3 regions of the Streptomyces sp. NPDC096205 genome follow, and region 2 is predicted to be linked to each of the others. Evidence: riboswitches for the same ligand, from Rfam matches in the RefSeq annotation. Region 2 holds a riboswitch; each other region holds the start of a gene.

What was found. A riboswitch is a leader RNA that binds a small molecule or an ion and turns the genes downstream of it on or off. The one in region 2 is predicted to bind cobalamin.
Region 1: another riboswitch for cobalamin. It lies ahead of ACIQ6Y_RS06710 (cobalamin biosynthesis protein); the one in region 2 lies ahead of ACIQ6Y_RS38745 (energy-coupling factor ABC transporter permease).
Region 3: another riboswitch for cobalamin. It lies ahead of ACIQ6Y_RS25815 (ribonucleoside-diphosphate reductase subunit alpha); the one in region 2 lies ahead of ACIQ6Y_RS38745 (energy-coupling factor ABC transporter permease).

What each region holds. Positions count from the first base shown of each region.
Region 1 is NZ_JBIWFS010000002.1:57,108-63,604, forward strand. It holds gene ACIQ6Y_RS06705 (trypsin-like peptidase domain-containing protein) at 1-4,069, opposite strand, end outside; cobalamin riboswitch at 4,260-4,403, shown strand; gene ACIQ6Y_RS06710 (cobalamin biosynthesis protein) at 4,504-5,469, shown strand; gene ACIQ6Y_RS06715 (cobyric acid synthase) at 5,484-6,497, shown strand, end outside.
Region 2 is NZ_JBIWFS010000015.1:30,309-36,805, forward strand. It holds gene ACIQ6Y_RS38735 (proline racemase family protein) at 1-916, shown strand, start outside; gene ACIQ6Y_RS38740 (GntR family transcriptional regulator) at 995-1,696, shown strand; cobalamin riboswitch at 1,832-2,015, shown strand; gene ACIQ6Y_RS38745 (energy-coupling factor ABC transporter permease) at 2,045-2,734, shown strand; gene ACIQ6Y_RS38750 (energy-coupling factor ABC transporter substrate-binding protein) at 2,731-3,105, shown strand; gene cbiQ (cobalt ECF transporter T component CbiQ) at 3,113-3,862, shown strand; gene ACIQ6Y_RS38760 (energy-coupling factor ABC transporter ATP-binding protein) at 3,871-4,719, shown strand; gene ACIQ6Y_RS38765 (S1 family peptidase) at 4,999-5,895, shown strand; gene ACIQ6Y_RS38770 (GNAT family N-acetyltransferase) at 5,946-6,455, opposite strand; gene ACIQ6Y_RS38775 (MOSC domain-containing protein) at 6,491-6,497, opposite strand, start outside.
Region 3 is NZ_JBIWFS010000007.1:204,295-210,791, forward strand. It holds gene mctP (monocarboxylate uptake permease MctP) at 1-933, shown strand, start outside; gene ACIQ6Y_RS25805 (GNAT family N-acetyltransferase) at 1,064-1,582, shown strand; gene ACIQ6Y_RS25810 (RNA-guided endonuclease InsQ/TnpB family protein) at 1,579-2,817, opposite strand; cobalamin riboswitch at 2,980-3,129, shown strand; gene ACIQ6Y_RS25815 (ribonucleoside-diphosphate reductase subunit alpha) at 3,251-5,614, shown strand; gene ACIQ6Y_RS25820 (ribonucleotide-diphosphate reductase subunit beta) at 5,614-6,497, shown strand, end outside.

The sequences.
Region 1 (6,497 bases), on a different contig from region 2:
CGAGTGCCATCACCTGGATGTCCTCGCTGCTCTCGATGGTCTGTCCCACGAGGTCGCCGTCGGTCAGTTCGCGCCGGGCGATCGTCCTGCTGTCGAGCGGGACGGCGATCAGTTCCCCCTGCGGGGCGACGGTCAGGCCGAGGCTGACCGCGTCCGTCGCCATCGTGAGGAGACTGGTGGGCGTCTTCACCCCCGTGTCGACGTTCCGGACGGCGATCCTGCCCCCGCTGTCCGCGATCACCACCTCGTGCGGATGCGAGGGGCGCACCGCGAAACCGGCACACGGGCCGACGCCGCAGGGCCTGTTCTCCACCACACGACGGGTTCCCGACGCGGCGTCGTAAAGGATCAGCTCGTCCTCAGTGAGGATCACGATCCTGCTGCCGTACAACGGGGCGGCGAAGCCGATCGTGCTGGTGACGGGCACGGTGTGCTCGTGGGCGCCCTGGTCCGCGGTGCGGACCGACAGCATGTCGTGCCTGTCGTACCAGAGGACGAGATGACGGCTGTCCGCGGTGAAGAACACCTCCGGAGGGCCGGCGGCAGTGGCGTCCCATTCAGCCATGACCATGGGTTCGGCGCTCAGCTCCGCACCCACGCGTGCGACGGTCAGCCAGGTGTTGCTGGTCTCCCCGTCCTCGTCGGTGCCCATCGACCGGGCGTGGTGGACACCGTCGGCGCTTCTCGCGTACGCGCCGAACGAGTAGGCGCCATCGGTGTCCGGCCTCAGCAACGGCTTCCGGTGCTCCGGCGTGGTCCGCAGCACGAGCAGATCGGATCCCACGGCCGTCAGCACGCACGGGGCTCCCCCCGGCCCGGGCACGACGGCGGGACGCTGTGCCCACTCCAGCGCGCCGGTCCAGACCGGCGCACCGTAGCGCGCGCCCGTGCGCAGGTCCGTCACCCAGAGCGCGGGATCTTCGGCGCCCTGCACTACATAGCGTCCGGTGGCGTCGACCCCGCCCATCCGCATCGCCACGACCGGCGGGCCGGTGGCATCGGGCCCGGTGAGGGAATGGAACGTATACCGCCCGAGCCCGCCGTCGACGACGACGCCCTTGCCGCGCCCGGCGAGGGACTCGGCCGACCGGAACGTACGCAGCACCCTCCCGGTGCTCAGGTCGTGCACGGTCGCCGTCCCTGTGCTGGAGTCGTCGGACTCGATCATCTGGACGGCTGCGGTGCCGTCCCCCACGAGGGCGGCATCCACCGGAGTCTCGCCCTTGGCGTCCACGGGGACCGGGCGGCCGTCGGCGGTGTCCCAGACGTCGACCGTCCAGCCGCGTCCACGGTCCTCCGAGAAGTCGTCGGCCACTCTCAGGAGACGACCGCCGCTGTCGGAGAAGTCGAGCGCCGTGGTGTTCCGCCTCTCGGTCACGCGGGTCCACAGCCGCTTGCGACGGCGCAGGTCGTGAAGCGTCGTCGAGCCGTCCTCCGTGGCGACCGCCAGCAGACGCCCGTCGTCGCTCAGTTCGACGGCGTCGGCCACACCGGGCTGGTCGAACACCCGCCACGACCGCGGCCGACCCTGCAGAAGGCCCGTCCAGACGCGCACCCGCCGCTCATTGGCCTGGGCCGAGGACAGGGTCACCACGGTGGAGCCGTCGGCGGTCGTGTCGAGGGACCCGATGTCCTCGTCGGCGGGGCCGGCGTGTCCCCTGATCACGGCGGCGCCCCTCAAGTAGGCGTCCAGCAAGGCCTGTCTGGCCTCCTTGCCCTCATGGTTGTGCCAGGCCGCCATGGCCAGATGCTGTGACATCAGCGGACGGGTCGACGCCAGGCGTCCCGCCTCCTCCGCCAAGGCACGCGCCGCGATCACCCGCCCCCTCGACTCCAACCGCGTCCCCCTGTCCCACGCCGCCACCGCCAGCCCTCCCGCGAGCAGCGCCAGCACGACCAGGACGGCCACCGCCAGCCGCCATCTGCGCAGCCCCCGCTGCTGATGCCGTCGGCCCGCCTCGATGAAGTCGCGCTCGGGCTGGGTGATGTCGTCGCGGTGCTCCAGGGAGGCCAGTTGTTCCAGGGACGTGGCCAGCATGGTGCCCCGCAGCAGGGCGCCCGTCTCGCGGCCTGTTTCCTGCCAGTGGGCGAGGGACTGCAGGAGGCGTTCCTGCCAGGCGCGGAAGTCGCGGGAGGCCTCCAGCCAGGTGCGCAGGCGGGGCCAGGCGCGGACGAGTTCCTCGTGGGCGAGGTCGACGAGGGGGTCGCCGTCGGGGCCGTGGGTGATGCGGACGAAGCGGGTGCGGGTGGCCAGGGCTTCGGCGGTGGCGCGGAGTTCGGGGGGCAGGGGGGACAGGCGGACCGGTTTGCGGGTGAAGCCCGCCGCGTCGTCGGGGCGGGCCAGTTGGGTGAAGAGGCGGCGGACGGGGGCCTCGCCGTACTCGGCGATGACCTCGCCGACCCGTTGTTCGGCGTGGGCGGACAGGGCTCCGGCGACGCCGCCCAGGGCCTCGTAGCCGGTGTGGGTCAGGCGGATGCCCTTCTCGTGCGACCACAGTTCCGTCAGGGCGAACTCGACCATCGGCAGATGACCCGGCTCGCCCTCGGCGTCGTCCACGATGCGTTCCGCGAGGCCGGGTTCGAGGGTGAGGCCGGGGACGCGGGCCGCCGGGCCCTCGACGGCGCGCAGGAGGGCCGCGCGGTCCAGAGGCGCGACGACCTGGGCACAGTCGCTGAGGACGCGGGCCGTGGCGGGTTCGACGAGGTCGTCCAGCGACGCCGAGCGCAATGTGGCGAGGACCCGCAGGCGTCTGCCCTCGGCCGGTGCCGCGGCCAGGGCGATCGTCAGGCCGAGCAGCGTCCGTGCGGTGGCCGGTTCGGCGGCGACGGTCTCCTCCAACTGGTTGAGGAAGAAGACATGTCCGGCCGGGCCGCAGCTCTCCAGCACCCGTCGCCCCAGCGCGGCCGCGGCGCCGGCACCCTCGGCGTCCAGGACCTCCGCCAGCGCCAGGGCCGCCCGTTCCTGCTCCGGGACACCGGAGTCCCGCGCGAGCAGCGGGGCCAGCGCCCGCGCCAGAGTGAGCGAGGCTCGGGTGCCGGGCAGGGGCCGGATCTCGGACACCGTATGGCCGTCGGCGCGCAGGCGGGGCAGGACGCCCGCACGGACGAGGGAGGTCTTGCCGCTGCCGGACGGGCCCACGACGGGGACGACCAGGTGGCGTTCCACCGCGTCGACCAGCCGGTCCGTCTCCTCCTCGCGGCCGAAGAAGTGCTCGGCGTCCTCCTCGCGGAAGGCGTCCAGGCCGCGGTAGGGGCAGCGGCGCAGGCCCGGTTGGAGGTCGAGGAGCGTGGCGGCGGGGATGAGGTAGGAGGTGACGGCCGCGGGACCGCGGTCCGCCGCGACCGTCATGCCTACGACGGCGCCGACCTCCTCGTCCCACACCGGGGCCCCGCTGCACCCCGGGGTGATGCGGTGCGCCGTCCCCTCGGCCTCCATCGAGATCCAGCCGTGCCCCACGGCTCCGCGCAGCCGCCCGCCGATCCACGCGCCGTGCTCGGCGGCGGCGGGGAAGGCGAGGATGCGGAAGCGGTGGTCCCACACATCGCCGACCCCGGCGAGGGGGACGGGACCGCCGAAGGGCTCTGCAGAGGGCTGTGCGGAAGGCTCCCCGGAGAGTTCTGCCGAGGGCTCCCCGGAGGGCTCCCGCGAGAGCTTCCCGGACAGCTCCCCGCGGGGCTCCCCTGGAACCTCTCCTGAGGGCTCCCCTGAGACCTCCCCTGAGGGCTTCCCGGACAGCTCCCCTGAGGGCTCCCCCGAGGACCGCCCCTCCCCCGGCAGCAACCGCAGCAGCGCCACGTCCCCCGATCCGTCCGCCGTGACCGGGCGCCACGCCGACACGGACGCCCGGTGGACCGTGCCGCCCCGTTGCAGAGGGAACTCCACGGTCAGCGACGCCGTGGGGACCGTCGCGTCCCGGCCGTCGACGCGCAGGGCCTGCGCCACCACGTGGGCGCAGGTGGCCACCAGGCCCGGCGCGAGCAGGAAGCCCGTGCCGACCGCCGTGCCGTCGGCGTCCCGCACCCGGGCCACCGCGGGGCCGAGTGCCTCGGGAAAGCGGTCACCGGTCACTGCGTACGCACCTTTCGTCTCGCCCGTCCGACGTATTGCAGTCGGTACTGACGGAGCGTCACAAGCGGTGGCGCGGATTGCCGCCCGGCAGAGCGCATTTCCGCCCGAGTCGGTCCTCGCGGGCGGGCCGGCGTGGTAGCGGTGTGGGCCTCGGCACACTCCAGCCTCGCAGGTCAACAGCGAGTTGACGGGTGTTCGCGGGCCGTGGTGGACTGCCGGAGCCATCTACGGCGGCAGGAGAGGAAGCCGGTGCGAATCCGGCGCGGTCCCGCCACTGTCACCGGGGTAGCCATTCCCCGGGAGCCAGGAACTCTCACCGCCGGTCTCGTCGAACCAGGGCGCGGACACCCTGAGTGAGGACATATCGCCATGCGCGGCTGCCCAACACGGTTCACCATCCCTGCCCTGCCCGCCTGTCCGGCCGGCTGAGCCCGATGCGTGCCGATCGCGTGTTCGCGTACGGCGCCGCCGCCGGCCTTCTCGGTGACCTCCTGCTCGGCGATCCGCGCCGCGGGCATCCGGTCGCCGCGTTCGGCCGCGCCGCGGGTGCCGTGGAACGGAGGCTGTGGCGCGACCACCGCGGCCGGGGCGCCCTGCACACCGCCGTGTGCGTCGGCGGCACGGTCGCCCTGGGCGCCGCGGCCGCCCGTGCCGTACGCCGCTCCCCCGCCGCCTCCGTCGCGCTGACCGGCGCCGCCACCTGGGCCGTCGTCGGCGGTACTTCGCTCGCACGCGAGGCCCGCGCCATCGGGCAGTCGCTCCAGGAGGGCGACATCGAGGGCGCGCGGGCCCGGCTGCCGCACCTGTGCGGGCGCGACCCGCAGGCGCTGGACGCCGACGGGATCGCCCGTGCCGTCGTGGAGTCGGTCGCCGAGAACACCTCCGACGCGGTCGTCGGCGCGCTGGTGTGGGGCGCGCTCGGCGGGGTGCCGGGGCTGCTCGGCTTCCGGGCGGTCAACACCCTCGACGCGATGGTGGGTCACAAGTCGCCCCGCTACCGCCGCTTCGGGTGGGCCTCCGCCCGCCTGGACGACCTCGCCGGCTGGCCGGGCGCGCGGCTGACCGCCGTACTCGCCGCGGCCGCGGGACCCGATCCGCGCGGTGCCGTACGCGCCTGGCGGGCCGACGCCGGCCGGCACCCGAGCCCCAACGCCGGGCCCGTGGAGGCCTCCTTCGCGGGCGCCCTCGGCGTGCGGCTCGGCGGCACGCTCTCCTACGGCGGCCGGGTCGAGCACCGGCCCGTGCTGAACGGGGCGACGGGACGCGCCGTCGCCGTCACCGACATCGGCCGGGCGGTACGGCTCTCCCGCCGGGTCGGCTGGCTCGCGCTCGGCGTGGGAGTCGCCGGGCGCCTGGTCGTGAAGGGGCGCAACAGCATGAGTGGGGGCGGAAGAACATGAGCTGGGGCAAGAGCATGGGCGGGGGTCTCCTCGTCGCCGGCACCACGTCCGACGCGGGCAAGAGCGTCGTCACGGCCGGGATCTGCCGATGGCTGGTGCGGCAGGGGGTCAAGGTCGCGCCCTTCAAGGCGCAGAACATGTCCCTCAATTCCTTCGTCACGCGCGAAGGCGCCGAGATCGGCCGGGCGCAGGCCATGCAGGCCCAGGCCTGCCGCGTGGAGCCCACCGCGCTGATGAACCCCGTGCTGCTCAAGCCCGGTGGCGAGCAGAGCAGCCAGGTCGTGCTGCTGGGCAAGCCGGTCGGCGAGCTGAGTGCGCGCGGCTATCACGGCGGACGGCAGCAGCAGTTGCTCGGCACGGTGCTGGAGTGTCTCACCGAGTTGCGGGGCACGTATGACGCGGTGATCTGCGAGGGTGCGGGCAGTCCGGCCGAGATCAATCTGCGCCGGACGGACATCGTGAACATGGGGATCGCCCGCAATGCCGGGCTCCCGGTGCTTGTCGTCGGCGACATCGACCGCGGGGGCGTCTTCGCGTCCTTCTTCGGAACGGTGGCTCTGCTCTCCCCCGAGGACCAGAAGCTCGTCGCGGGGTTCCTCGTCAACAAGTTCCGGGGCGATGTCTCCCTGCTGGAGCCGGGCCTGGACATGCTGCTCGGCCTCACCGGGCGCCCCACCTACGGAGTCCTGCCCTTCCAGCACGGCCTCGGCATCGACGAGGAGGACGGGCTGCGGGTGTCCCTGCGCGGGACGGTCCGGGAGTCGAACGTGGCCCCGCCGCACGGCGAGGACGTCCTGCGCGTCGCGGTGTGCGCGATCCCGCTGATGTCCAACTTCACGGACGTGGACGCGCTCGCCGCCGAACCGGGCGTCGTGGTGCGGTTCGTGGACCGGCCGGAGGAGCTGGCCGACGCGGACCTGGTCGTCGTCCCCGGCACCCGGGGCACCGTACGGGCGCTGGAGTGGCTGCGCGAGCGGGGCCTTGCGGACGCCCTCGTCCGCAGGGCTGCCGAACAGCGGCCGATCCTC
Region 2 (6,497 bases):
CGGCGCCACCATGGCCGAGCGGCGCCGCCACTTCGCCGAGCATCTGGATCACCTGCGCACCCTGCTGATGTACGAGCCGCGCGGGCACGCCGCGATGAGCGGGGCGATCCTGCAGCCGCCCACCCGGCCGGACGCCGACTACGGGGTGCTGTACATCGAGGTGTCCGGCCTGCTGCCGATGTGCGGGCACGGCACGATCGGGGTCGCGACCGTGCTGGTGGAGACCGGCATGGTGCAGGTCACCGAGCCCGTCACCACCGTACGGCTGGACACTCCGGCGGGGCTGGTCAGTGTGGACGTACAGGTCGAGGACGGGGCCGCGAAGGCGGTCACCCTCACCAATGTGCCGTCCTTCTGTGTCGGTCTCGACCGCAAGGTGGAGGTGCCCGGGTACGGCTCGGTGACCTACGACCTCGCGTACGGCGGGAACTTCTACGCCTTCGTGGAACTGGAGGCGCTGGGGCTGCCGTTCGAGCGAGCACGGAAGGAGGAACTGCTGGCAGCGGGGCTGGCGGTCATGGAGGCGGTGAACGCCTCGCCGGACCGGCCCGTGCATCCGGCGCAGCCGGAGATCGCCGGGCTCAAGCACGTGTATCTCGCGGCCCCCGGCTCCGACGCGCGGCGTTCGCGGCACGCGATGGCCATCCACCCCGGCTGGTTCGACCGCTCGCCCTGCGGCACCGGTACGTCGGCGCGGATGGCGCAGCTGCACGCGCGCGGGGAGCTGCCGTTGCACCGGGACTTCGTCAACGAGTCGTTCATCGGTACGGAGTTCACCGGGCGGCTGGTGGAGGAGACGGAGGTGGGCGGGGTGCCGGCGGTGGTGCCGCGGATCACGGGGCGGGCCTGGATCACGGGTACGGCGCAGTACTTCCTCGACCCCGACGACCCGTTCCCCGGCGGGTTTCTCCTCTGAGGGCAACTGCCGTACGACGGCGGCGAAAACAACGTGACATTGTACTCTGGTGATCCGCAGCGGCACGAAGGGAACACCATGGGGCACCTCCAACGCAACCTCGCCACCACCCGCGAGCGGCTGCGCGACCAGGTCGCCCACGCACTGCGTGCCGCGCTGATCTCCGGCGAACTCAAGCCGGGGCAGGTGTACTCGGCGCCCGGGCTCGCGGAGGACTTCGGCATCTCCGCGACGCCCGTGCGCGAGGCCATGCTGGACCTCGCCCGCGAGGGGCTGGTCGAGCCGGTGCGCAACAAGGGGTTCCGGGTCACCGAGGTCGACGAGCGGGACCTCGACCAGTACAGCGAGATCCGCATGCTCATCGAGGTCCCGATGATCGGCCGGATCACCCGCAGCGCCTCCCGTGCGGAGCTTCAGGCGCTGCGGCCGGTCGCCGAGGAGATCGTCGCGGCGGCCCGCGAGCACGACCTGATCGGCTATCTGGAGGCCGACCGGCGGTTCCACCTCTCGCTGCTCGCCCTGGGCGGCAACGACCGCCTGGTCGAGACCGTGGGCGACCTGCGCAAGCGGTCCCGGCTGTACGGGCTCACCGCGCTGGACGCGAGCGACCGGCTCATCCCGTCGGCCGAGGAGCACATCGAGCTGCTCGACCTGATGGTGGCCGGGGACGCGGAGGGCGCCGAGCGCTGCATGAGCCGCCATCTCGGACATGTCCGCTCGCTGTGGGCGGAGGGCGAGCAGAAGGCCGGGAATGCCGCGAAGGCCGCGAAGGCCGTGTGAACAGCCGGGGCGCAGTGATGATGATCACGAGGCGTCCCTCCCGGGGTGCGCCGGGGCACAGGGGTGGCACGGCGGAAGCCTGTTGGCGGTCTTGTGCGCCCCCGAGGGCCGCTTGTCACCGTCGCGTTCCGGGCACTAGTGTCACCACGCCTTGGTGAACGGGAAATCCGGTGCGAAACCGGTGCGGCCCTCGCCACTGTGATCGGGAAGTCCGGCTCCGGCCCTCACGGGCAGCCACTGGGTCCTCGGACCCGGGAAGGCGGAGTTCGGGCGGTGGTACCCGTCAGCCAGGAGACCGGCCAAGGCATGTCAACCATCCACGAGGTGCTGGAGAGGGTCTGCCGGGCCATGCACATAGCCGAGGGTTTTCTTCCTCCGGCGCACGCGATCGCCTGGGGCGTCGCGTCCGCCCCCTTTGTCGTCCACGGAGTGCGCTCACTCACCCGTGAGGTCAAGGAGCACCCCGAGAGCACCCTGCTCCTCGGCGCCTCCGGTGCCTTCACGTTCGTCCTGTCCGCGCTCAAGCTGCCCTCGGTGACGGGGAGTTGCTCCCACCCCACCGGAACGGGCCTGGGCGCCATCCTGTTCCGGCCGCCGATCATGGCGGTGCTGGGCACCATCACCCTGCTGTTCCAGGCCCTGCTGCTCGCGCACGGCGGTCTGACCACGCTCGGCGCCAACGTGTTCTCGATGGCCATCGCCGGCCCCTGGGTGGGCTACGGCGTGTATCGGCTGCTGCGCCGCTACGACGCGCCGCTGATGGTCGCGGTGTTCTTCGGGGCGTTCCTCGCGGACCTGGCCACGTACTGCGTGACCAGTGTGCAGCTCGCGCTCGCCTTCCCCGACCCGAGCAGCGGTTTCCTGGGCGCGCTCGGCAAGTTCGGCTCCATCTTCGCCGTCACCCAGATCCCGCTCGCGGTCAGCGAGGGCCTGCTGACGGTCCTGGTGATGCGGCTGCTCTCGCAGTCCAGCAAGGGCGAGCTGACCCGGCTCGGTGTGCTGGTGACGGGGCCGAAGAGCGAGGCGGTGGCCCGATGAAGCGGAACACCAAGATCAACCTGGTGCTGCTGGCCCTCGTCGCCGCGCTCGCGGTGCTCCCGCTGGCGCTCGGCCTGGGCGACCACAAGAAGGAACCGTTCACCGGTTCCGACTCCGAGGCGGAGACGGCGATCACCGAGATCGACCCGGACTACGAGCCCTGGTTCTCCCCGCTGTACGAGCCGCCGTCCGGCGAGATCGAGTCGGCGCTGTTCGCCCTCCAGGCGGCTCTCGGCGCGGGCGTCCTCGCCTACTACTTCGGGCTGCGCCGCGGCCGCCGGCAGGGTGAGGAGCGGGCGCGCGCGGGGCTGGAGGCCGAGCGCGGGGACGTCCCCGCCGACGACAGCCGCGCCGGCGCCGGGCAGGGCTGACGCGCGCGTGCTGCCCATCGACGTGGCGGCGCACAGCAGCCGCTGGCGCCACCGCCATCCCGTGGACAAGGCCGTGCTCGGCCTGGGTCTGACCGTGCTGGCGATCTCCCTGCCGCCCTGGCCGGGCGCGGCCCTCGTCCTGGTCACGGCGCTGGCCGTGCTGCTGGGGCCGGCGGGTGTGCCGGGCCTGCGGCTGTGGCGTGCGTACCGGGTGCCGCTCGGCTTCTGCGCGAGCGGCGCGGTCACCCTGCTGGTGCAGGTCGGGGGGCCGGACGGCTGGCTCTCCCTGGCCGACGGGGGTGCCGTGCGGGCCGGGGAGCTGATGCTGCGCACCTCGGCGGCCTCGCTCGGCGTCCTGCTGTTCGCGTTCACCACACCCATGTCCGACCTGCTGCCGCGCCTGGTGCGGGCCGGGGTGCCGGCGCCCGTGGTGGACGTGGCGATGGTGACGTACCGGATGAGCTTCCTGCTGCTGGACTCCGTACGGCGCATCCGTGAGGCGCAGGCGGCGCGGCTCGGGCACACCACGCGGGCCGCGACCTGGCGTTCGCTGGCCGGGCTCGGCGCCACCGCGTTCGTCCGCTCCTTCGACCGGGCGGCCCGGCTCCAGTCGGGGCTCGCCGGGCGCGGCTACGACGGCACCCTGCGCGTGCTGGTGCCCGAGGCCCGCGTGTCCGTCCCCTTCACGGCCGGCGCCGTCGGGCTGCTCACCGCCGTCACCGTCCTCACCTTCGTCCTGGAAAGGGTCCTGCCGTGAGCGAGGCCGTGACCGAGCCCCCTGTCGTCGCCCTGCACGGGGTGTCCTTCGCCTACGAGGACGGCCCCGATGTCCTCGACGGCCTGGACTTCGCCGTGCGCGAGGGCCGCGCCCTGGCGCTGCTGGGCCGCAACGGCACCGGCAAGACGACCCTGATGCGGCTGCTGAGCGGCGGACTGCGGCCGCGCGCCGGGCGGCTCACCGTCGAGGGCGAGCCGGTGTCGTACGGCCGCGACGGGCTGACCCGGCTGCGCACGACGGTCCAGCTGGTGGTGCAGGACCCCGACGACCAGCTCTTCGCCGCGTCCGTCGCGCAGGACGTGTCCTTCGGGCCGCTGAACCTGGGCCTGTCCGACCCGGAGGTACGCGCGCGCGTGGCGGAGGCGCTGGCCGCGCTGGACATCACCGCGCTGGCCGACCGGCCCACGCATCTGCTGTCGTACGGGCAGCGCAAGCGCACGGCGATCGCGGGTGCGGTCGCGATGCGGCCACGGGTGCTGATCCTCGACGAGCCGACCGCCGGTCTCGACCCGGACGGCCAGGAGCGGCTCCTGACCACGCTCGACGGGCTGCGCACGAGCGGCACCACCGTGGTGATGGCCACCCATGACGTGGACCTCGCCCTGCGCTGGGCCGACGACGCGGCCCTGCTCACCCCGGCCGGCGTCCACACCGGCCCGGCCGCCACGATGCTCGCCCGCACCGAACTCCTCACCCAGGCCGGCCTGCGCCTGCCCTGGGGCATCGCCGCCACGGACCTCCTCCGCGCACAGGGCCTCCTCCCCGACACCCAGCGGGGCCCCCGCACCCCCGAGGAACTGTCCGCACTGACGCCCGGACCGGCGACGGACGGCTGAGCGCTGCCGATGCTCCAACTGGCTACGCATCACAGGTGAGTTGGCGGCCACTGACCATGTCGTGACGTCTGCCGCGACTCGCCGTCCGCGGCCTGGTGCAACGGCTGACATTTCGGCCTGATCTTGAGTGAACCTCCGTTCCGTGGATCCCGTCTGGCTGTACGACATCGGCCACCGCGGCCGGACGACTCCCCCGGTGGGCGCCGCAGTTGCGGCGTGGGGCCGGGGGGCGTCGGGGCGGGTGGCCGTCGGAGACACGGAGAACGGAGAAGACACTTCATGCGTCTGTCCACCCCCCACAGAGCGACGGCCCGGCGGATCGCCGCCACCGCGGCCGCGACCGGCGCGGCGCTCGCCCTGACCGCCGCGTCCGTCGGCACCTCGCACGCCGCCGACACCTCGGCGGACCGCGGGCGTCCGACCGCGCAGATCATCGGCGGTGTCGCCCAGCCCGACGGCAAGCACCCGTTCATGGCGGCGCTGCTGCAGAAGGGCACGGGCAGCCCGTACGACCGTCAGTTCTGCGGCGGCAGCCTGCTCGCCCCGGACATGGTCATGACGGCCGCGCACTGTGTGCTGGGCACCAAGCCCAAGGAGATCGAGACGGTCGTCGGCCGGACGGTGCTGTCCAAGAAGAACCAGGGCCATCTGCGCCAGGTGACCGACATCGTCGTCCACCCGCGCTACGCCCGGGGCCAGGAGGCGTACGACGTCGCCTTCCTGTTCCTCGACAAGCCCGTCCAGGGCATCGCGCCGGTGCACCTGCCCACCGAGGGCACGGACGCGCTGATCCGCCCCGGCGCCCAGGCCACGGTCATCGGCTGGGGCAACACCAACACCGAGGTGACGAAGTACGCGGACCGGCTGCGCGCGGTGAACGTGCCGATCGTGTCGCACATCGAGTGCAAGGCCACCTACGCGGAGTACGACAAGAAGGTCAACGTCTGCGCGGGCGTCGAGGGCAAGGACTCCTGCCAGGGTGACAGCGGCGGCCCGCTGTTCCGCAAGCTGAAGGGCCGCCAGGGCGTCTACCAGATAGGCGTCGTGTCCTACGGCGACGGCTGTGCCGAGCAGGGCGCCCCGGGCGTGTACACGTACACCGGCTCCCACGAGCTGTGGAAGACGCTGGACGAGTCGGCCAAGGGCAAGCGTGTGAAGCGACTGCTCGGCCGCTGAGCCGCCGGCCTCGGGCGGGGTGGGGCGCTGCTGCCCCGCCCCGCCCGGGGTCAGATGCCGAAGGGCGCCGCGTACCGGACGGTGCCGGCGGGCAGGGGGTGGCCCGTGTCGAGGGCGAGTGCCATGAGGGCCTCATCCGGGACGTCGATGGTCACCCCGATGCCGTGGGCGGAGGCCCGAGTGAAGCCGAACCTCGGGCAGTACGAGGGGTGCCCGAGGACGACGACGTACCGCTCGCCCCGTTCCGCGGCGGCCAGCAAGGCCGCACGGACGGCCGCCGCTCCCGCGCCGGAGCCCTGGTGCTCGGGCAGGACGGCCACCGGACCCAGACACAGGGCCGGTACGTCGCCGATGTGGCAGCGGGTCAGCAGCGCATGGCCGACGGGCGTGCCGTCGGCCCCGGCGGCCACGACGGACAGTCCCTCGATCCACGCCTCGTCGGCCCGCAGCGCGTCGACGAGGTCGGCCTCGAGCGGGGTGTCGAAGGCCGCGAGTTCGATCGCGCGGACGGCGGGGATGTCGGCGTTCGTCTCGGCGCGGGTGATCCAGTCGGTGCTCATGTCAGGTGAGGGTACGGCCGCGAGGCGGCCCGGGCTCACTCG
Region 3 (6,497 bases), on a different contig from region 2:
GCCTCCGAGGCGTTCGGCCAGACGAATCCGGCCACGGGCAAGCCACGCGGCGCGCTGGTGCCGGCCGAGGCGGGCCAATGGACGTACGCCACGCTGGCGTTGGGCTCCGCCCTCGCGCTGTTCATGTACCCGCACTCGATCACCGCGACGCTCTCCTCCAAGAGCCGTGACGTGATCCGCCGCAACACCACGATCCTGCCGCTGTACTCCCTGATGCTGGGCCTGCTCGCCCTGCTGGGCTTCATGGCGATCGCGGCCGGGGTGAAGGTGCAGAACGGCCAGCTGGCCATCCCGCAGCTGTTCGAGGACATGTTCCCGGACTGGTTCGCGGGCATCGCCTTCGCGGCGATCGGCATCGGCGCGCTGGTCCCCGCGGCGATCATGTCGATCGCGGCGGCGAACCTGTTCACCCGCAACATCTACAAGGACTTCATCAAGCCGGACGCGACAGCCGCCGAAGAGACGCGCGTCTCCAAGCTGGTGTCCCTGCTGGTGAAGGTGGGCGCGCTGGTCTTCGTCCTGACCATGGACAAGACGGTCGCCATCAACTTCCAGCTGCTGGGCGGCATCTGGATCCTGCAGACCTTCCCCGCGCTGGTCGGCGGTCTGTTCACCCGCTGGTTCCACCGCTGGGCCCTCCTCGCCGGCTGGGCGGTCGGCATGCTGTACGGCACCATCGCCGCGTACGGCGTCGCCTCCCCGACCCAGAAGCACTTCGGCGGCTCCGCCAAGGAGATCCCCGGCATCGGCGAGATCGGCTACATCGGCCTCACGGCGTTCGTCCTCAACGTGGCCGTCACGGTGGTCCTCACCTTCGTCCTGAAGGCCGCCAAGGCCCCCGAGGGCATCGACGAGACCCGCCCCGAGGACTACACGGCGGACGCGGGCGACCCGGGCGTGAAGAAGGATCTGCCTTTGGACGCAGCTCACTAAGGGCACCCAGGGGCGCGGGGCTGCATCGATATGCGGCTCCGCCGCGTGGGCACGACCAGCCACACACAACCCGCAGCGGGCCGCCGACAGAAGCACCAACGGCGGCCCGCTGTCGTACACACTGACGACCATGGACATCGTGATCCGTGAAGCACAGCCGACCGAATACGACGAGATCGGCGAGATCACCGCCCAGGCCTACCTCCAGGACGCCCTCCTCACCTTCGGCGAGAGCGACTGGTACCTGGGCGAACTCAAGAACGTGGCCAAACGGGCCACTGCCGCCGAGGTCCTCGCCGCGACGGACGCGGACCAACTGCTCGGCACGGTCACCTTCGTCCCGGCCCCCGGCCCCATGGCCGACCTGGCCGCCCCCGGAGAGGCCGAGATCCGCATGCTGGCCGTCGCCCACGCCGCCCGGGGCCGAGGAGTCGGCGAGGCACTCGTACGCGCCTGCGTCGACCGTGCGAGGGCCACCCCGGGCTGCACGGCGATCGTCCTGTCCACCCAGCCGGCCATGCGCGCAGCCCACCGCATCTACGAACGCCTCGGTTTCGTCCGCGCCCCGCACCGCGACTGGCAGCCGATCCCGGGCAGCGACTTCACTCTGCTCACCTACGAGTTGACGCTGTCAACTACCCGTCGCTAAAGCGACGGGCTTGCACAACGGGCGCCACTGGCTGTGGCGCTGCGTTTGCGTCCTGTCCCACGGCCCTGTCCGGGAGGTGGGTCGGGGGCGGTTGACTGCGCCCCGCGTCGCCACAACTGCCAGGCACGAGCCCGGATGTTGCGGGAGCCGTTCCGGTCCGCGTGATCAACGAATCCGCAGGACCGGCACTCGAACCAGGCCTGCGAGACCCGGTTCGCCCTCTCCATGTGTCCGCACTCGGCGCAGGTGCGCGAGGTGTATGCCGGATCGACGTACACCACCGGCACTCCCGCCCGGCGGGCCTTGTACGCGATGAAGCTGCCCAGCTGGGCGAAGGCCCAGCTGGAGTGGGTAACCCGTTGGGGCTTTCGAAGCCGTACCCGTTCACGGATGCCCGTCAGGTCCTCCAGGGCGATCCCGCGACCGGTGCGTTCCGCCTCGGCCACCACATGCTTCGCGATCTTGTGGTTGATGTCCTTCGCCCGCCGGGCCTCCTTGCGGCGCCGCTTCTTCAGCCGACGCTTGGCGGACGGGGTGTTCTTCTTCTCGAGCTTGGTGCGCAGCGTCCGTTCCCGCACCCGGATCCGGTTGAGTTCGCGTCCGGCCAGGATCTCGCCGTCGGACGTGGTGGCGATGTTCACAATGCCCAGGTCGATGCCGAGGAAGTCCACCGGCGCGGTGTTCAGTGGGGCTTCTGAAACCTCGCAGGTGGCCAGCAGGAACCACATCCCGTCCCGCCACACGAGGTCGGACTCACCCCTGCGGTACAGCGCCAGCGTGACCAACTGCTCCGGCGAGGCGGTGAACACCACGTCCTTGATCCGCCCGACCGTTGTCCAGATCGACACCCTCCGCTCGGTGATCTGCCAGGACAGCATCCGGTCGTCGTAGGGCTGCGCGCTGCCGGCCCGGAAGGCGACCGGCTTCCCGGTGGCCTTCCGGTACCGCCTCGTGCCGGGCCTGCCCAGGTTCCCGGCCTTCAGGTTCGCCTTCAGCGCGGCGTACGCGTCGCAGGTCTTCTTGATCACGTGCTGGGCCGCCTGGGCTCCGAGGTTCCACCGTGCCCTGATCTCGCGGTAGGTGTGCTCGCGCAGCGCGAAGGTCCGCTGCACGCCTTTGTCGAACGCGAACTCGCTGGCCCAGCTGGCCGCCTCGTTGCAGGCGCGCAGGGTCGCCTCAAGTGCCGCCGCTTGCCCAGGCGTCGGCAGCAGCCTGATCTGCGTTACCAACTTCACGGTCATTCAAAGTAGACACATGCACGACGGGACGCAGTTCATTCGAGATCGATCACCCGATCGAGCGACCCATCGGCAAACAGCTCCCCGTTCGGGCTTTTCGCCAGACAGCGGACTGCATCGCACCTGACACGCTATGAAGTCATGCCGACACAACATATAGGGGCGTCACCCGCACCCGGCACAAGATGTATGCTCATGCTCGCTGTCGTCGCAGGGGAATCCGGTGCGAATCCGGAACTGTCCCGCAACGGTGTACTTATGCATGCATAAGCGTCAGTCCGAGGACCTGCCGACAGTGGCACCGGCCGACCGGTCGGGTGCCCCGACGTCCGGGCCTCGTGGAATGGGCCGGTGGACGCGACGCCGCGTGCGCTCGTGTGCTGCCGTACCCCTCGCGAAGGCCCCGTGCCGAGCGAGGGAGAGCCTCCACGTGACCATCGCGCCAGCAGACCCGGCTTCAGCCGTCCCGACCGACGAGGACGCCCCGGGAACGGCCTTGCTGCGGACCCTGACCGAGCTGACCGCCGACCTGCCCGACGCCGACCCCGGCCGAGTGGCCGCCGCCGCGCTGCGGGGCCGTTCCGCCCGGGCCGACGAGGCGGAGCTGCGCGAGCTGGCCACCGAGGCGGCGGCCGGGCTGATCTCCGAGGACCCGGCCTACTCCAGGCTGGCCGCGCGACTGCTGACGATCTCCATCGCCGCCGAGGCCGCCTCGCAGGGTGTCACCTCCTTCACCGAGTCCGTCGCCGTCGGGCACCGTGAGGGGCTCATCGCGGACCGGACCGCGGAGTTCGTGCGCGTGCACGCCGAGCGGCTCGACGCGCTGGTCGACCGCGCCGCCGACGACCGCTTCGGCTACTTCGGCCTGCGCACCCTGCACAGCCGCTACCTGCTGCGGCACCCGATCACCCGCAAGGTCGTCGAGACGCCCCAGCACTTCCTGCTGCGGGTCGCCTCCGGCCTCGCCGAGGACGACACGGTCCGCTCCGTCGACGAAGTCGCCGCGCTCTACGGGCTCATGAGCCGCCTCGACTACCTGCCCTCCTCCCCCACGCTCTTCAACTCCGGCACACGGCACCCCCAGATGTCGTCCTGCTACCTCCTGGACTCCCCCCTGGACGAGCTGGACTCCATCTACGACCGCTACCACCAGGTCGCCCGCCTGTCGAAGCACGCCGGCGGCATCGGGCTGTCGTACTCCCGCATCCGCTCGCGGGGTTCGCTGATCCGCGGCACCAACGGCCACTCCAACGGCATCGTGCCGTTCCTGAAGACCCTCGACGCCTCGGTCGCCGCCGTGAACCAGGGCGGCCGCCGCAAGGGCGCCGCCGCGGTCTACCTGGAGACCTGGCACTCCGACATCGAGGAGTTCCTGGAGCTGCGCGACAACACCGGCGAGGACGCCCGCCGTACGCACAACCTGAACCTCGCGCACTGGATCCCGGACGAGTTCATGCGCCGGGTCAACGCCGACGAGCAGTGGAGCCTGTTCTCGCCCGCCGACGTGCCCGAGCTGGTCGACCTGTGGGGCGAGGAGTTCGAAGCGGCGTACCGCAAGGCGGAAGAGCAGGGCCTCGCGAAGAAGACCATCGCCGCCCGTGACCTCTACGGCCGCATGATGCGCACCCTCGCGCAGACCGGCAACGGCTGGATGACCTTCAAGGACGCCGCCAACCGCACCGCCAACCAGACGGCCCTGCCGGGCCACGTCGTGCACTCCTCCAACCTCTGCACGGAGATCCTGGAGGTCACCGACGACGGCGAGACGGCGGTGTGCAACCTGGGTTCGGTGAACCTGGGGGCGTTCGTCGACAAGACGACCGGGGACATCGACTGGGAGCGGCTGGACGCCACCGTCCGCACGGCCGTCACCTTCCTCGACCGGGTCGTCGACATCAACTTCTACCCGACCGAGCAGGCGGGCCGCTCCAACGCCAAGTGGCGCCCGGTGGGCCTCGGCGCGATGGGCCTGCAGGACGTCTTCTTCAAGCTGCGGCTCCCGTTCGACTCGCCCGAGGCGCGCGCACTGTCCACCCGGATCGCCGAGCGGATCATGCTCGCCGCGTACGAGGCGTCCGCCGACCTCGCCGAGCGCAACGGCCCGCTGCCGGCCTGGGAGAAGACCCGTACCGCGCAGGGCGTGCTGCACCCCGACCACTACGACGTGGAGCTGACCTGGCCGGAGCGCTGGGCGGCGCTGCGGTCCCGTATCGCCGAGGTCGGCATGCGCAACAGCCTGCTCCTCGCCATCGCGCCGACCGCGACCATCGCCTCCATCGCGGGCGTGTACGAGTGCATCGAGCCGCAGGTGTCCAACCTGTTCAAGCGCGAGACGCTGTCGGGCGAGTTCCTCCAGGTCAACTCCTACCTGGTGCAGGACCTCAAGGACCTCGGCGTGTGGGACGCCCGCACGCGGGAGGCGCTGCGGGACTCCAACGGCTCGGTGCAGGGCTTCGCGTGGATTCCCGAGGAGGTCCGGGCGCTGTACCGCACGGCGTGGGAGATCCCGCAGCGCGGCCTGATCGACATGGCGGCGGCGCGTACGCCGTTCCTGGACCAGGCCCAGTCCCTGAACCTCTTCCTGGAGACGCCGACCATCGGCAAGCTCTCCTCGATGTACGCGTACGCCTGGAAGTCCGGGCTGAAGACGACGTACTACCTGCGCTCGCGCCCGGCGACGAGGATCGCCCGCGCGGCACAGGCGCAAGCCCCCATCCCCGTCCAGCAGGCCGCCGACCCCGACGCCGTCGCCTGCTCCCTTGAGAACCCCGAGTCCTGCGAGGCCTGCCAGTGATGTCCGAACGCAACACCAATCTCCTCGACCCGGGCTTCGAGCTGACCCTGCGCCCCATGCGCTACCCCGACTTCTACGAGCGCTACCGGGACGCCATCAAGAACACCTGGACCGTCGAGGAGGTCGACCTCCACTCGGACGTCGCCGACCTGGCGAAGCTGACGCCGGCCGAGCAGCATCTGATCGGCCGTCTGGTCGCGTTCTTCGCGACGGGCGACTCGATCGTGGCGAACAACCTGGTGCTGACGCTGTACAAGCACATCAACTCCCCCGAGGCGCGGCTGTACCTCAGCCGGCAGCTCTTCGAGGAAGCGGTCCACGTCCAGTTCTATCTGACGCTCCTGGACACCTACCTGCCCGACCCGGAGGACCGTGCGGCCGCCTTCGACGCGGTGGAGAACATCCCCTCCATCCGCGAGAAGGCCGGCTTCTGCTTCAAGTGGATCAACGAGGTCGAGAAGCTCGACCGGCTGGAGACCAAGGCGGACCGGCGCCGCTTCCTGCTCAACCTGATCTGCTTCGCCGCGTGCATCGAGGGCCTGTTCTTCTACGGCGCCTTCGCGTACGTCTACTGGTTCCGCAGCCGGGGCCTGCTGCACGGTCTCGCCACGGGCACCAACTGGGTGTTCCGCGACGAGACGATGCACATGTCGTTCGCGTTCGACGTGGTCGACACCGTCCGCAAGGAGGAGCCGGAGCTCTTCGACGACGAGCTTCAGCAGCAGGTCACCGACATGCTGCGGGAGGCGGTCGAGGCCGAGCTGCAGTTCGCCCGCGACCTGTGCGGAGACGGCCTGCCCGGCATGAACACCGAGTCGATGCGGCAGTACCTGGAGTGCGTCGCCGACCAGCGGCTGACGCGGCTGGGCTTCGCGCCGGTGTA